Regions from separate parts of the Paenibacillus sp. V4I5 genome, predicted to be linked through region 1. Evidence: riboswitches for the same ligand, from Rfam matches in the RefSeq annotation. Region 1 holds a riboswitch; each other region holds the start of a gene.
What was found. A riboswitch is a leader RNA that binds a small molecule or an ion and turns the genes downstream of it on or off. The one in region 1 is predicted to bind cyclic di-GMP.

Region 2: linked by a shared signal. The riboswitch ahead of QFZ78_RS35440 (response regulator) and the one ahead of QFZ78_RS10200 (putative bifunctional diguanylate cyclase/phosphodiesterase) in region 1 are both predicted to bind cyclic di-GMP.
Region 3: linked by a shared signal. The riboswitch ahead of QFZ78_RS21845 (putative bifunctional diguanylate cyclase/phosphodiesterase) and the one ahead of QFZ78_RS10200 (putative bifunctional diguanylate cyclase/phosphodiesterase) in region 1 are both predicted to bind cyclic di-GMP.

What each region holds. Positions count from the first base shown of each region.
Region 1 covers NZ_JAUSZB010000002.1:1,755,755-1,761,531, forward strand. Annotated here, with positions in the region: gene QFZ78_RS10185 (electron transfer flavoprotein subunit beta/FixA family protein) at 1-286, opposite strand, end outside; gene QFZ78_RS38490 (DUF3502 domain-containing protein) at 569-634, opposite strand; gene QFZ78_RS10190 (GNAT family N-acetyltransferase) at 645-1,067, opposite strand; gene QFZ78_RS10195 (HAD family hydrolase) at 1,109-1,759, opposite strand; cyclic di-GMP riboswitch class I at 1,966-2,057, shown strand; gene QFZ78_RS10200 (putative bifunctional diguanylate cyclase/phosphodiesterase) at 2,120-3,901, shown strand; gene QFZ78_RS10205 (MFS transporter) at 3,922-5,253, opposite strand; gene QFZ78_RS10210 (sulfite exporter TauE/SafE family protein) at 5,451-5,777, shown strand, end outside.
Region 2 covers NZ_JAUSZB010000002.1:7,450,353-7,456,129, reverse strand. Annotated here, with positions in the region: gene QFZ78_RS35455 (nucleoside hydrolase) at 1-294, opposite strand, end outside; gene QFZ78_RS35450 (ABC transporter substrate-binding protein) at 365-1,465, opposite strand; gene QFZ78_RS35445 (hypothetical protein) at 1,729-2,076, opposite strand; cyclic di-GMP riboswitch class I at 2,393-2,481, shown strand; gene QFZ78_RS35440 (response regulator) at 2,593-2,955, shown strand; gene QFZ78_RS35435 (ParA family protein) at 3,396-4,160, shown strand; gene QFZ78_RS35430 (hypothetical protein) at 4,147-4,392, shown strand; gene QFZ78_RS35425 (Rieske (2Fe-2S) protein) at 4,556-4,915, opposite strand; gene QFZ78_RS35420 (amidohydrolase family protein) at 4,931-5,777, opposite strand, start outside.
Region 3 covers NZ_JAUSZB010000002.1:4,355,962-4,361,738, reverse strand. Annotated here, with positions in the region: gene QFZ78_RS21860 (S-layer homology domain-containing protein) at 1-769, shown strand, start outside; gene QFZ78_RS21855 (hypothetical protein) at 926-1,087, opposite strand; gene ilvA (threonine ammonia-lyase IlvA) at 1,255-2,511, shown strand; cyclic di-GMP riboswitch class I at 2,573-2,661, shown strand; gene QFZ78_RS21845 (putative bifunctional diguanylate cyclase/phosphodiesterase) at 2,749-4,287, shown strand; gene QFZ78_RS21840 (BMP family lipoprotein) at 4,544-5,617, shown strand; gene QFZ78_RS21835 (ABC transporter ATP-binding protein) at 5,747-5,777, shown strand, end outside.

The DNA.
Region 1 (5,777 bases):
GCGTGTCCGCTCCCGCGAAGCCGCGATCCGTCACCAACACAGCATCGTCTGCCCCGAGGGAGATGCATTCCTTTAATCCTTTCTCCGCTGGCGGAGGTCCCATTGTGACTACTGTAATCCTTGCCCCCTGTTCATCCTTAATACGGAGCGCCTCTTCCAGCCCATGCATATCATAGAAGTTCACGATACTTGGGACACCTTGGCGAATTAACGTATTATTTTTGGGGTCAATGCGAATTTCTCTAGAGTCAGGTACCTGCTTAATACAAACGACTATATGCAGCATCTCTGCACCCTCCTATTTCTTAGGAAACTTGCTTGCACATTCGACAGCAAACGGATCTGAGCTTGTCAGCATTGTGAATTTTGTCACTTAAAATGACGAAACGAAATCGCTTTCAGTCTTTTTTTTAAGTTAATAATCTAACACAATATATGCGAAAAGCCTCCTAACATGACACTTACTTTAGTCCAAGGCCCAAAAGTAATCTTACCGATGTTGCTCGGAGAATGAAAAAGCCGCAACCTACGCCAAAGCGTGGAATGCAGCTCTCTCCTTATTTAATGATTATTTTTTGTTCGTTTTCGCCCATTCGTCTAATTGTCTTTGCTTCTCAGCAATAATTTTATCCATACCTGCCGCTTTAATCCTCTTCCGCTTCTTCTACCTCATAGGTACATAGGAAACGCTCAACACCTGGATACTTCTCCCCAAGGCTGCGAATAACGAACCCAATATTCCGATAAAATTGGACTGACTCTTCATCCGTTTCAGCCACGATTCGAACAGGGTGCATATCTTCAATAATTTCAAGGATAATTCCCCGTCCAAAGCCTACCCCTCTGCTCTCCGGTTCAACGGCCAGATGAGTGATCGTCATCTCCTGATTATCACTGAGCTTAAAGCCGATGATGCCCACCAAGATACCTTCGGATTCATATCCAAACAACCATAGATTAGCATCATTTTCATAACGCTCAATGACAGGTTGCAGCGCCTCCTGATCGGGGAAAACGCTGTAACTCAGCAGTTCTTGTATTTCAATTTCGTAAAGTCGGGATTTCACATTCACTAACATCTTTATTCACTACTTTCGTTTTACATTATCTACACATAATCTAACAACTTAAGCAAGCTGTCAATATGCGCTATAGGGGTGATTCCCTTCTCCTTCATCAGATGTCCGTTTGGCCCATAGCTGATAAAGGGAACTCCTGCATCAACGGATGCTCTGCCATCTATCCACGAATCACCGATCGATATCCATTCGTTCTCAAGAATTTGTGGAAAATGCTGCTTAGCAGCTAAGTACCCGGAGGGAGATGGTTTCATGGCATTCATCTGCTCTCTTCCGATGATCAAATCAAAGTATGGATGAATTCCAGTCGTTTCCAACGCATGTACTGCGGCCTTGTATGAATTATTTGTAACAATAACCAGGACATAGCCCGTCATTAAAACATTTAGAAGCTCGGAAACATGGGATTCCAGTCCTGCACCCTCCATGCCTATTAGTTCATGTTGAACGACCATATTCATTACTTCATTATAGGACTCTTCAGGTATCCCATTCGCTTTCACATGCTCAATCATGGTTGATGTGGTATGCTCTTGAATCGGGAAACCAACTGGCAGTAAATCATTCTCTGTAAGGTAGTCCGCCACTTGCTTTTTCATCATTTGGAAATTAATGCTAGACCTCAGCAGTGTATTATCCATATCAAAAATAATGCCTCGAACTTGACTTGATGTACTCATTAAACCTCACCTATCCATCTCTAGAACTATAGAAATTTTAAGAAATTAGCATTATTAATTTTTTTTAGTTGAATTCGACATTTTTCGCTAATTATATGTAAATACCGCTATAGACACGTCATTTTTAACTAATTATAATGAGGCGTATTAACTGGTATATAAGCTTTTTACATCATTAACTAGTGCCTTTTGAACTACATATATAGAATCGTCAAAAGCAAACCATTGGAAACAATGCGACGCAAAGCCATGACCTAAGGCACCCCTAATTGGATGCTATGGACGACAGGTTACCGAGTCAAGGAGTTCATCCTTTCATTCGGGATGGACTTTTTTATTTATACGAAATGAGGTTGATTCATGCATCTTACGCTAATAGATAGTTATCCTATTTACCTCATACTGCTAACGTTCATTATTTCAATAACTGCTCTTTACATATCCTTTACTAACCAAACAGCACTCAAAGCTTCCCTTTTAGAGTCTGCTATCGATTGTATCATGTTGCTTAATTCAAGTGGGAAGATCATTGCGTTTAATCCTGCGGCAGAAGCCATTTTTGGATACGAACGCAAAGAAGCTCTAGGGCTTACGTTAATTGATTTTCTTTTTGAAAAAGATGGCCAGGAGACAACCTTCTTAAATCTGCTGTTCACGGCTAAAGACGAGACGATTATCGGTAAGCGAATCGAATTGAAAGCATTTCGATCGGATGGCAGCGTATTTCCGGCAGAAATAACGATTACGAGCACTCCGTATAAAGGAAAGCTTGTCTATACAGCTTATCTTCGCGATCTGACTGAAAAAAAGAAATCTGAAGTAATGATACAGCAGCTAGCTTACTTTGATCTTCTGACAGGTTTGCCGAATCGCAACCAGTTCAATCAGCTTTTCCATGATGCGTTAAACAACGCCAAACAACATAAGCAAAGCTTAGCGCTACTTTTCCTTGATGTAAATCGGTTTAAGCACATCAACGATACCTTAGGCCATCACTTAGGAGATCTTGTTTTGCAAAAGTTCTCCGCATTGCTCTCAGAAAGCTTGTTTGCACAAAGCATTGTCTCCAGACTAAGTGGCGATGAATTTGTGATTTTGTTCCCTTTCGGAAATCGGAAGTCAGCAGCTGTGCAAGCGGAGAAAATCATTCAACAATTGGAAGCTCCTTTCCAAATCGATGGGCGAAATATTTTTGTTTCCACCAGTATTGGTATCTCTTTGTATCCTATCGATGGAGAAGATCCGGAGGTTTTACTGAAAAATGCCGATCAAGCGATGTATCGGGCCAAAGAACGTGGAGGAAACCATTATCATTTTTATGAACAGGAACTGAGTGTCATTCATTCGAGGAGAAGTGCCTGTGAACAATCCCTTCGGACAGCCAGAGAACAAAATGAGCTTTACCTGATGTACCAACCCAAATTCCATATTCCTACCGGCACAATCATCGGCGTTGAAGCTTTACTTAGGTGGGATAGCCATGAGTTAGGAAGCGTCTCGCCGAAGGAATTTATTCCTATTGCAGAAGAATCCGGACAAATTATTGCAATTGGAAAATGGGTATTACAAACGGCCTGCGTACAAATGAATAAATGGCAAGCTGCAGGTATGGAGCCTGTTCCTATTGCAATCAATATATCCGCTGTTCAGTTTCATCAAGAAGATTTGGTGACAATGATTCTTGATATTCTGCATCAAAATGAGCTGGAAGCAAAGTACTTAGAACTTGAAATTACCGAAAGTGCATTGATGAATAACAGCCTCAGCTGTATGGAAAAGCTTTATGCTTTAAAGCGTGAGGGAGTTAAAATCTCCATCGATGATTTCGGAACTGGTTATTCTTCTTTAAGTTATTTACATAAGTATCCAGTCGATACTTTGAAAATTGATAAATCGATCATTAAAGACATCTCTACCTTTATTTCTGATTCTTCTATCATTGAAGCTATTATGGCCATGTCATATAGTTTAAAATTGAGTGTCATTGCTGTAGGTGTAGAAACTCATGAACAGCTCACTTTTTTAGAGAGAGTTGGTTGTCAACATATACAAGGATACTTATTATCTGTTCCACTTACAGCCGAGCTATTTGAAAAGAGTTATATGATCCATGATGATAATGCTAGTCCAAATGCTTTATGAAAAAAGCCAGAATGCGGATGTTACTCCGTCTTCTGGCTTTTCAGATTGGACACCGAGCGAATAGCAAACGGCATGGCCAATGAAAGTAAGCTTGCCAAAAGTCCAAATACGAACATGCCGTGAATACCCGTATAAAAGACGCTGGATTTAGTAAGGATTGCCCCCATGATGGTTACGCTGACCGCTGTTCCAATATTCCGTGCAAAGAGCTGAAGCGAGGTGGAAATCCCCTTCTGGTTCGCTTCTACAAGCTGCTGTGAACCGATTGTAGTAATGGTGAAAATTATTCCATAAGCAAGACCAAGCGTCGTTAGTGCGGTAAACGTGTACCAGAATGGAGTACCTTCGTGTATGAAATAAAATAAGGCTGCTGTAATAACGAGTATCATATTACCTATAACTAAAAGCCGTTTATATCCATAGCGAAGCACCCAATTTCCACCAGGCACAGCAACGGCCATCCACCCAATGGATGTACTCAGAAGAGCAATACCACTGACAAACAACGAGTAGCCTTGATTTTGCAAGAAGAGAGGAATGAAGCTAGAAGTCCCAAAGAGAGCCGCGCAGCTGAGAAAGGAGCTTGCAATCATTATGGCCACCGGACGATTGCGAAGTAGGTTTAACGGAACAATTGGCGCAGGATGTCTTTTCTCATAAAAAAAGAAAGCAATCATAAATATCCCCCCTAGCGCACCATAGATGTAGCTATAATGCTCAACTGCTGTTGTAAGCAGCAATAAGGATATTCCACAGGCAAACAAAATAGCTCCGCCATAATCGACCACTGCTTTCTTCGGTTGATACACTTCCTTATACGGCTGCAAGGCAAGAAGTGCAATGATACATACCGGTATATTGACGAAAAAAATCCACCGCCAGCTCAGGTAGGTAACGAAGAACGTGCCCAGTAGAGGCGCTAAAATCGCAGATAACCCCCACATCCCGGTAAAATACGCTTGAACTTTACCTCGCTGCTCCACTGGATAAATATCTCCCGCAATGATGGCAGGAAAAGGCATCATCACCCCTGCACCAATCCCTTGAATGGCTCTGAACAGGATCAGCTGCAGCATGCTCTGAGATAAACCGCAAAGAACAGATCCGAAAAGAAACAGAAGTATACCTGCTGCAAAGATCCGTTTCCGCCCAAATAGGTCAGAAAGTCTGCCTGCTAGTGGAGCTAGTACAGTAGAAAGGACCATATAAGAGGTAAATGCCCATGCATACAGGTCATTGCCACCAATTTCTTTCACTATAATCGGCATGGTGGTATTCGCAATCGTGGTATCGATAGACGACACTAATACCGCCAAAACAATACTCACCATAACCGTTGTTCGATTTCTCAAGGATGTCCCCTCCTAACTGCTGATCTTTTTCACATCCATATATTGTAACTGATTCAAGAATGGATGAATAGCATGTTCAGAGCATGATGAAGTCAAATAAAAAGCACGTTAAAAAATTTCCCTTTACATAATGCTTTTCTATGTAATAAAATTAATCCAATAAGGTTAGTGGGTAATTCGATTGGGGACATGACAACATGACTTTAACAGTTTTATTTATGGGTGTATTGGTTGGTTTTATGGTCGGATTGACTGGTGTAGGCGGAGCTTCGCTGCTCACCCCTATTTTGATCCTGATTGGTATTCATCCTTCAATTGCCGTTGGAACAGACCTACTTTATAATTCGATTACAAAGCTTTTTGGCACGATTCAGCATTGGCGGCAGAAAACGATTGATTTCAAGCTGGTTAAAATGCTCGCTATGGGTAGTATTCCAGGTGTAATCGCAGCCGTTATTGTTTTGAAATTATTCAATTCGTTCTTTCATAATCAGGAGATCATTATTAAGCATGCCCTTGGTTAT
Region 2 (5,777 bases), 5.7 Mb from region 1:
ATGAACCGGCATATCGCTTAAAGCGCCGCCAAGCCCGTCATTGCCATGGACATGATGCTCAAAGTGAGAAGCTCGCATCAAAGGCTTGTCTGCCCCTTTAACGACCGGAATCTTCTCTTCCATCCCAAGCAGTTGGAGGATCTTACATGTATTCTTGGTCGCTTGATCCAGAGAAACGTTGCCATTCACGGTTGTAATTCCGAGAACATCCATGTCTCCGCTGCGAATGGCCAAAAGAATACCTAGCGCATCATCCACACCCGTGTCTACATCTAGGATGACCTTCTTTTTCATGACTAAGCCCCCTTTAAGTCCTATTGAAGAAATCAAGGGTATATAAGCATATACCCTTGATTGATTTTATTTATTGAGCAACTTCCTTGTTGAAGCGGGCAATCCATGCTTTGAGATTCTGATTGACGAATTTCATATCCAATTTGCGAAGTTTATTCACCACGTCTGCGCCATAGGTAATCCCTGTAGCTTCTTCAGGCGAAAGCTGAAGTGTTGTGTTTACAGGTGAATCTACTTTCGCTTTCGCTGATTTCTCCTGTACTTCCTTGCTCAAATGCCAGTTGATGAAATCCTCAGCCAGCTGCTTGTTTTTACTTCCTTTAATCACGTTGACCGTGTTCATTACGGCGTAAGCTCCTTCTTGCGGGGAGACGAACTTCGTTTCTGGCACAGCTGCTTTCAAATCCTTCACGTACATTTCCATGATAGGACCAGCAGCAATTTCCCCTTGTGCGAACATGTTTACGAATTCGGAGGTTTGGCCGTAGTATTTAACGACTCCTTTGTTCAACTCCTTAATTTTTGCAAAAGCTTGATCCTCATTAAACGTAGCATTTCCAGCAACGACAGATGCTGCATCCAAGACCATTGGGCCAGTTGTCCCCGTGATGTTAGGAAGTGTCAGCTTTTTGGAGAGTTCTGGACTCCATAGGTCGCTCCATGACTTGATTTCTTTGGTTGTTGCTTTCGGATTGTAAGCAATGCCTAGTCGACCTACCGTGTAGGCTGGACCATAATCTTCACCCAGCGGCGCCTTGGCCAGATCATAAATGTCTTTCAAATTCGGAATCCTACTGCGGTCGATCTTATCGAACAGTCCCGCTTCAATTCCTTGTTGTGCGTAATAGTCAGATAAATAAATGAGATCCACACTCGAGCTGCCCTGCTTCACTTTGTTCATACGTTCTGCGTTATTTCCTATCTCCAGAACAATCTTGGCATTATGCTCCTTCTCAAACGGCGCGTACACTTCTTTCTTAAAGAAATCATCCGCAAAACCCCAGGTGGAAATGATTAAAGTTGTAGGTTCCCCTTTGGATGCCGCTGTGGCAGCTGCTGTGGGTGCTGTCGTAGCTCCACTTGTATTACCCTGGTCCTTCGTGCCGCAACCTGTTAAGGCTAGTCCTACTACAGATAAAGAAATTAAACCACGAACCATTTTTTGTCTCATCATTCATCGTCCTCCCAAGTTTTATCATGTATAATTTTAATGCGTGAATCCCCTGTTAAATTTTTACTAGTATTCTTCATGACCCCAGAAATATGCGCGTTTCGCCTTAAATCCAGCTATACAAAAAAAAAAGAAAAGTACCCTTGATAGAAAGAAGCTTCTAATCAAGAGCACTCTTCATTGTAAACAATGCAAAGTGACATCTATTGGTATACATGTGGTTTCCTCTTAAGATAAATCAAAAGAGAACACCTTCGACTAAACTATTCGGTTTGTTTAAGAATAATGTTCGTTATTGCCCATTGCGTCGGCGGATCATAATCCCTTAATACCGCATCCATGGATAAGCCCAGTTCTTGCTCCAGCCTGTCCCGGATTCTCTTCTTGTATATAGAGGACATATAAAAATCGACTTCGTGTTTGAGCGTTGGCGCCTCGCCTTCCAATGCAGTTGAACGCGGTGAGCGGCGGTGCTTGGCATGAAAAGTAATAATATTCTGATCAATTGAAACCTTCAGCAATGTTGTGCCAAACCCAAACAACTCTTTGGAGATTTCGTTATAGAGGTGACACAGCTTCTTCTTGTATTCATTAGAATCTAGTTGTGGCATGGAATCACCTTCAAGATCAATTATCAACCCTTATGCGTTAAAATCTATCTTAATAATACATAGGATTTCAGAATTAATCAAGAGAATCGTTCGTCTTTCTCACTGAAATCGGGCATTATTTACCTATAACACATCTAAATGATCCAATTTCCCGAATGTCTTACAAATATTGCTTGATATTCGCGACGGATTCGGGCAGCATAACTCATCTTGGTTAACATAAATCAAGGGCTGCCTCGCTGAAACTTTTAATACTAGTACTTTATTACTAGTATTAAGAGTGCTATACTTTAGAATACATAGTAATTCTTCTGCTAAACGATAAGAGCAAAGCTAATGAAAATTAGTGACGCAAAGCTAAAGGAGCTAAGGCGAAATACTTCGCTATGCTTGCCAGTTACCGAAGGAAGGGATATATCCACAACTCCCCTTATTCTTCTTTTAAGGGGAGTTTTCCTTATGTTCTATAACAGTAAATAGCTAGGTAGAAAGTCCCTCTGAAAGGTGATAATTAATATGGCGAGACTAATGGTTGTTGATGATTCTATCTTTATGCGATTGATGATTAAGAACATCCTCTTAGAATTAGGGCATGAAATTGTAGCCGAAGCATCGAATGGACTTGAGGCCATCTCTCTTTTTTTACAGCATTCACCTGACATGATTACGTTGGATATCACAATGCCCGAGATGGATGGTATTACGGCATTAAAGGAAATTAAAAGTTACAAGAGCGATTCAAAGATCATTATGGTATCCGCAATGGGGCAACAATCCTTTGTTATTGAAGCCATTACCCTTGGCGCTAGAGATTTTATTGTGAAGCCTTTTGATAAAGACAGGGTAGCTGAAGCTGTAAAAAAGGTACTGAGTTCGTGAATGCCCACAATGCTCTCCACCTGAATGCCTCGCCATTCAACTTTTTGGACCATCACTTATTTAGCCGTGATTATGTATTTCGATACGGATTCATTCTTACTCTACTAATGATTACGGTTTTACATGTATCTGTTTTTCCAAAGTTTGATATATATGCTTTCTATCTACTTTCTGTCATATTTTGGGCATCGGATTTTCGAATAAACCGCTGGTGGTTCTAATCATTCTTTGTTCATTCGTAGTTTTGTTGAGGTCCTATTATTTTGGCGAAAAGTGACCTTATGGATACATATACAGAAAATTGATTTGAAAGAGAAATTCCTGGCGCTATGGTTGCCGAATACACTCTCAACTTGACCGTGCATGACCCCCTTTTAAATAGATCTATTGTAGAACTATATACAGGAATAAAGGTTTACAGAAATAAGGAGGAATGGGTTATGGGAGCCATTATTTCAATCGGTAATCAAAAAGGCGGCGTTGGCAAAACGACAACCACGGCCATCACGGGGTATCTTCTCTCTAAGAAGTACAAGGTTCTCTGTGTCGACTTCGATAGCCAAGGCAATTTGACACAGTTTCTTACTCAACGAGATATACACGATTACTCCAAAATGACTATTTTTGAGGCATGTAAAAACATGAATCCCACCCCCTACATCCGCAAGTTAACCTACAACCTTCACTTCATTCCGGCTGATGAAATGCTTGCAACTCTGCCCATGCTTATCCATCAAAATCCTTCAATGAGTTCGACCATTTTGAGAGATACACTACATAAAGTAAAGGCCAGATACGACTACATACTTATTGATTTACCTCCAAATCTCGGAGAGCACACGATTAATGGTTTAGTAGCTTCCGACTATGCAATCGTCATGCTACAATGCGAACCAATGTGTTATGACGCGCTGGACAGATACATCGCAACAATGATTCACATCAAAGAGGTTAAAAAACTGGACCTTGTTTTATGCGGCATATTGCCAACAATGATCGATTCTAGAACAATCATTGATAAAACAATCATTGATAGGGTAAGGAGAGAATACGAGGGAGTTGTGTTTCGATCGGAAATAAAGCGAAGAAATAGAATCAAGGAGTTTTCTATTACAGGAATACAGGAATACAGTAATATGGATACATCGGCATTAAGCAATTATAGAAATTTTGTCGAGGAGCTGGAGCAGCGTGTCCAAGCGTGATGCGATTGAACAGTTATTAGGAAAACGGCGGAGTCAAGAAATACAGGAAACTGTAAATACAGGTATACAGAAACCTGTAAATAAGAAAAAAGCAACATTTGATTTCGATGAACAATTCCATACTGAGTTAAAGATATTCGCCGCGAAACAGAATAAGAAGATGGTTGATGTTGTGGTAGAGGCCGTGAAAGAGTATATGCGAAGACATAAAAATAACCCACCGGTCGAGTAGGCCCTTCGGATAATTTAAATAACAGTTTGCTCTAATTGCCATTTTTTAATAAACATTAGCAACTTAAATGAATTCAGTTCTATCCTGTTACAAAAAGAATAAAGGGGATCGAATAGGAGTTTTCAGCCCATTCGATCCCTCCTATTTCGCTTATTCTCGTTGTCTACTTTCTTTCCAGATCAACACCAACTTTGCCGTCTTGCACATTCACCTTATACGTTTTTACCCAAATCTTTTCGCTGAATAAAGATTTGCCGGTTCGAATATCGAATTCCCAGCCATGCCAGGGGCAGCGGATGATTTCGCCCATTTTACCGTACTCGTATTCATACACGTCCGAAGGGAGCGTAGTACCAGATACGAGTCCTGCGCACATCGGCGCCCCCTGGTGGGGGCAATAATTGTTTAAAGCGTAATATTCATTGTTTATCCGGTAAATGCCGATGCTCTTCCCCTCGATTGTGACGACGGCGTGACCGCCTTCGGAGACAGCGTCCGCATCCAGCACGTAATGTACCGTCATAAGGTCCTCCGTGAGTTAAAGGTTATATAGGCTTTTGGCATTTTCGTAAAAGATTTTACGCTTCGCCTCCGGCTTTAGTCTCCGCAGAATCATACTTGGTGAATCGAAATCCCAATGCGGATAATCACTCGAATACAGAATCATATTCTCGGCATCAATCATATTGAACAAATCGATCAAATGCTGCGGATTATCCGGTTCCTCAATGGGCTGTGTAGTTAAATAACAATGCTCTCGAATGTACTGACTAGGCAGCTTCTTCAGCCAAGGGACGGTAGAGCGGAGCGCTTTATAGTTCTTATCCAGCCTCCACATCAGATGCGGCAGCCAAGCAATACCTCCCTCGGTTAGCACTACTTTCAACCGCGGGAACTTCTCAAATACGCCCTCGCATACCATGCTGACAAGATGAGCCATGAACATCTGCGACAAGCATGTGTGCCACTCGATGTAACGGGACGGATACCCAGCAGCGGTAGGTGCCGTGGAGCTGCCCCCTCCTTCCGCGCCTGGATGAATCGCAATAGGTAGACCATTCCGCTCCGCAGCCTCATAGATAGGATGATACTGTCGCTGGCCGAGGGGGGCACGAGCCGCACTAGAAATCATCACTTCGACGATATCGGGATGGCCCCCGACGCGGTCGATCTCTTTCGCGGCAAGAGATGGGTCCTGTGTGGCGACGGCCATGGCGCCTTTGAACGCCTTGTGTTTACCAAGCCATTCGGCGATCAAAAAATCGTTGTAGGCAGAGCAAATCACAGCCGCGTAATCAGGGTCGTGCGTCGTTGAAATATTGTAAACAACCCCAGTCAACACGCAGTATTCAACATTGTAGCCCTCAAGTAGCTGCTTGATCATG
Region 3 (5,777 bases), 2.6 Mb from region 1:
ACTGGAGAAATACAGAGTGATGATGGCAGCTGGGGATGTCCCACAATCCATGGATCTGAAGGCAGACGGGAAACTAGATGCCAAGCTTGTCTATTCACTCGTTCCCAAATTCAACCGTGAACCTTTCCTCTTGGATGCGCAAAACGGTCAATGGCGGAATAGTGAAACGGGTGAAGTGATTTCTTTGGATAAAGTGACAGTAAGCGACATTGACAATCACTGGGCTAAAAATGAGCTTCAGCTTATGCTCGATTATCAAGCGCTGGATGTGAAGGATGGCAAAGTGAATCCGGATCAAACCATTCAACGTGGCGAGTTAGTCAAAATGCTCGTTATTGCCATGAATGGCGGTAACGGTGGTATTTATTACGGGGCAGAACGGAAGGCATCTTTTGCCGATGTGAGCAAATCTTCTCCTTATTTTGCGTATGTCGAAAATGCGGTTGATCGCGGTTTGCTAGATGTAGGTGCTGAATTTAATCCAGAAGCTGCGATGAATCGGGAAGAAATGGCACAGTTAATCGTGAAGGCGCTTGGCTACAAGAGCTTGACGAAGTTCGATGGGATCTTCAATGGCAATTTCGCAGATGCTGCTAAGCTTAAGAATGTTGGTGATGCAGCTATTGTGGTGGGGCTGAATATTATGTCTCTGAACGATGGACAATTTATACCTCAACAAGAAGTGACGAAAGCACAGGCGGCCAGTGCCTTCTACCGTTTCTTGCAAAGACGGTCTGAGCTGCAGGAGCAGCCTCGTTACTATTACTAAATAAGTGGTTGAGGGGAGTTGGCAAACACCTCTCCTAACAAATACAAGAAGCCTCTAATCCACTTGTTAGTGGGTTTGAGGCTTCTTGTGGTTGTGCTAGCTCCAGATGTGATCGTACCCTCATTGATGAGGACACAACACAACTTACGTCCTAGCTTAGAACATTGGAAATACATAACGAACTAGGAAATACAGAACACCGAAGATGATGACGATGTAAGCCGCATATTTGATGAAAGTAGAAGCAACTAAACTGGAATCCGATTTTTTCTCCACATGGCGTTCTTCGATATCGATATTGCGAGGCTGCGTCGACATTTGAATCACTCCTTTGAAGTTGTATTGCTATGTAATACCCTGCTGGGCATGAAGTGAAACATAGGATAAAGCTATACCAATATTATTTTCGTACAGGCGGGCAGAGTTGTGCTACAATAATCTTTAAAACTTTAATAGCACAATGTGGAGAAAGGAAGTAAGAGAAAATGGTTGTTTCCAGTAAAGTAGGTTTGGAAGATATTATTAGGGCCAATCATGTGCTCAGCAGGGTGATCGAACCATCGCCTTTGCAACGCAATGAGCTGCTCTCTAACTTGTATGAATGCAACGTTTATCTTAAACGTGAAGATATGCAAATTGTTCGTTCTTTCAAAATTCGCGGAGCGTATAACGTGATCCAAAGTTTAACACCGGAGGAACGCGAAGCGGGTGTCGTGTGTGCGAGCGCCGGCAATCATGCGCAGGGTGTGGCTTATTCCTGTAAACAGCTTGGTATTGAAGGAAAAATCTTCATGCCAACGACAACGCCTAGACAAAAGATTTCCCAAGTTAAGCTATTTGGCGGATCTTTTGTTGAAGTTATTCTCACAGGTGATTCATTCGATGATTCGTCTAACCATGCCAAAGCCTACTGTGCTCAAGAGAATAAGGTGTTCATACACCCCTTCGATGATGTCCGTACGATTGCCGGGCAAGGCACAGTTGGCCTCGAGATTTTGAATCAAATGCCCGAATCTCCTGATTTCATCTTCGCAACAATTGGTGGTGGTGGCCTTGCAGCGGGAGTTGCGACGTATGTGGATAGTGTTTCTCCACGTACACGTATTATCGGTGTTGAGCCAGAAGGCGCGGCAAGTATGACGGAAGCGCTCAAGCAGGGGAAGGTCGTGACCTTATCTACGATTGAGAAGTTTGTAGACGGCGCAGCTGTAAAGCAGGTCGGCGAGCTTACCTTTGACATTTGCAAAGAAAAGCTGGAGGATATCGTAATTGTTCCTTCCGGCAAGGAATGTACAACCATTCTGGAGCTTTACAACAATAACGCGATTGTCATTGAGCCCGCTGGCGCACTCCCGGTTTCAGCACTTGATACCTATCGGGAGCAGATTCGCGGTAAGAATGTAGTCTGCATCATCAGCGGCGGCAACAATGACATTGACCGTATGCAGCAGATTAAAGAAAGATCACTCGTGTATGAAGGCTTGAAGCACTACTTTATTCTTAATTTTCCGCAGCGTGCTGGGGCATTGCGCGAATTTCTAGAAGAAGTCTTAGGACCCACAGACGACATTACCCGATTTGAGTATACGAAAAAAAATAACAGGGACGATGCTCCGGCGCTGGTCGGCATTGAGCTCAAAAATAAAGATGATTATGAGGGGCTTATTGAGCGCCTATCCCAGAAGGATTATGGCTATATAGAAATAAATAAGGATCCCAAGCTCTTTAATTTGCTTATTTAAGGAAAATTAGCCAAATGCGGAATGGATATGATATAGTTAATTAGTCCCATGAATTCCCTTAATATCGTAAAGGCAAACTTATCGAAAGGTAAGGACGCAAAGCTGCAGGTCTAAGGTTGCCTTTGCAACAATGATGGCTGGGCTGCCGACAGGTTGCAGTTTACCTAGACAGGTACACCTACGGCTATTCCGATTCGGAATAGCCTTTTTTCTCATATCAGATAAGGAGGTTCAAGAATGAAAGGCATACTTTCTAAGTGGATACAGCATATGAAAGCGCAAACGTTGGTCTATCTGGGCGTGCTGGGCTTCTTTTTGTTGACCATTAATCTACTTGCTGCTTCTTCTTTCTCCTTTTCGCCTTACGTTTTCATTAGTATGCTTGTTCAAGCACTAATCTGTCTATTTTTTGCGAAGAGTGTAGGGCAACTGCTTCTTACTAGTAGAGAGCAGGAAGAAAAGAGCAAACAACTAGCCTTTCTGGCGTATCACGATACATTGACAGGATTACCCAATCGCCGATTGTTTAATGACCGACTGGAGCGGGCACTCCTGCATGCGCAACGCAATGAACAGCTGGCGGCTGTTATGTTCTTGGACATGGACCGATTCAAGGATGTCAACGATTCATTAGGTCATGCTTATGGTGATCGTTTAATTCGCCTTGCAGCAGAACGTTTGCTGAGCTGCCTGCGGGGGTCGGATACGGTGTACCGACAAGGTGGCGACGAGTTTACTATTTTACTAGAATCTTTTGCAAAGCCTGAAGATGCAAGAGTTGTAGCTTCCCGAATTCAAATGGCTCTGGAAGAGCCTTTTATCCTAGATGGAATGCCTGTAACCATAACAGCTAGTATTGGGATAGCATTGTATCCGTTAGACGGTATGCTGCCTGAGCAGCTCATGGCGTATGCAGATGAAGCGATGTATACGGCCAAAAACAGAGGACATAACCAGTTCCAATTCTATGCTTCTGACATCGATGCCATGGTGAAGAGCAAAGCTCACATGGAGAAAGAGCTTCGATCGGCCTTAGACAACAATCGGTTTGAAATCCTATATCAGCCTCAATATGAAATAACAAACCGGAAATTAATCGGAATGGAAGCGATCATTCATTGGAGCAAGGGAGACGCCCTCCTCGCATCCAGTATGGATTGGAAGAAAGCGGCCGAGGAAATGGGGTTCATGTTACCCATCGGGAAATGGGCTGTACGAACGGCATGCAGACAGATGAGAATCTGGCAGGATGAGGGCTACGCACCGCTGAGAATGACCCTAGCCGTAACGGCTTCACAGTTTAAAGATGAGCATTTTATTGAGGAAATTGCCGTTGTTTTGAAAGAGACAGGTATAGATCCGATGTTGGTGGAACTGGACCTTACGGAAAGTATCACATCTTCCAATGTACAAGAGGCTAGCGAGAAATTGATTATGCTGAAGAAGTTCGGTGTACGTATCGTTATGGATGACTTGTGTACAGGTTTATTTACACGAAGCGGGCTCGAAGGTATGCCGCTCGATAGCGTTAAATTGGATAGCACATTGATCCGGGATTTGGTAGACGACGATGAGAATCAGCTGCTGGCTGCTGCCATTATTCGTATGGCTCACCGTCTAGGTCTAAATTTAATTGCAAAAGGTGTCGAAACAGAGGAACAGCTGGAGCACTTAAGACTTTTGCAGTGTACGGAAGTGCAAGGAGTGCTGTTTAGCAGCCCTTTAGGACCCGAACAATTCCTGCGACTTATGAACGATAAAATTAACAAAGGGTAATCTAGATTTTATTAACCAGTGGTAGTATAATAAATAATTGGGGCTTGGAACCTATATTGTAGGGGCTTACAAAAAGACCATGTCAACTTGTATGACATAACGAATTATGTTATTTTGCTGGTGTATCGCTTTTCTCATAGGTTTCAAAATGATACACTCATCTATAGGCAGTCTTACATAATTTAACTAATTGTGGTCAACCTACAATGTGAGATTTCATGGTTTTAAATTAAATGATCTTATGGGGGTAATAATCATGAAGAAAATGCTTTCAACAGCTCTTATGGCTGTAACGGTTTCTGCATTAGCTCTTTCCGGCTGTGCCAAAAAAGAAGAAACGAAACCGGCGGCTTCAGCAACTCCGGCTACTACTGCAGCGGCAACAGCTTCAGCGGCGCCAAGCAACACCAGCGGTAAAGACTTCAAAATCGGAATGGTTACCGATATTGGTGGCGTCAACGATAAATCTTTTAACCAAAGCGCATGGGAAGGCTTGAAGGCTCTTGAGAAACAAACAGGAGCGAAAGTGAAAAACCTTGAATCTAAAGGCGATGCGGATTATACACCTAACTTAAACCAATTCGTTAAAGACGGTTACAACCTGACTTGGGGTATCGGCTTCTTGATGGGTGATGCACTTAAAACAGTAGCAACACAAAACCCAAATGCTAAATTAGCGATCATTGATAATGTTGTTGAAGCTCCAAACGTTGAGTCCGTAACGTTCTCAGAGCAAGAAGGTTCTTACCTTGTTGGTGTGGTTGCAGGTCTAACAACTAAATCGAACAAAATCGGTTTTGTTGGGGGTATCGACATCCCGGTTATCAAACGTTTTGAAGCTGGTTTCGTAGCTGGTGTTAAAGCGGTTAATCCAAATGCCAAAGTACAAATTAACTATACAGGCGCTTTCGATAAGCCTGACCTTGGTAAAGCAGCAGCAGCAACCATCTACAACGATGGCGCTGATGTCATTTTCCACGCAGCTGGTTCCACAGGTAATGGTGTGTTCAACGAAGCAAAAGACCGTGCGAAAAACGGTAAAAAAGTTTGGGTTATCGGCGTAGATAAAGATCAATCCCTTGAGTTCGGTGATGAAGTAACACTGACTTCCATGTTGAAACGTGTTGACACAGCGGTTGCTCGTGTATCCAAAGATGTTATTGACAACAAATTCCAAGGTGGTAAAGTCGTTACACTTGGTCTTAAAGACGATGGCGTAGGCCTTCCTGAAACTTCCAAGAAAAACGTAACACCTGAAATCTTGAAAAAAGTTGACGAGTTCAAAGCAAAAATTATTAGCGGCGAAATCAAAGTTCCTGAAAAACCTTAATGCAGGTATAAAAGTCGTAGCGGTTACGAACGATATGTGTACTTCTGTTCAAACAAGGCTAGTTATAATAACTAGCCTTGTTCTTTAGTTTTAGAGGTAATTAAAAAAATTGATCCTTAGGGTGATCTGATGAATGAAGTAGTCCCTGTTGTTGAACTTA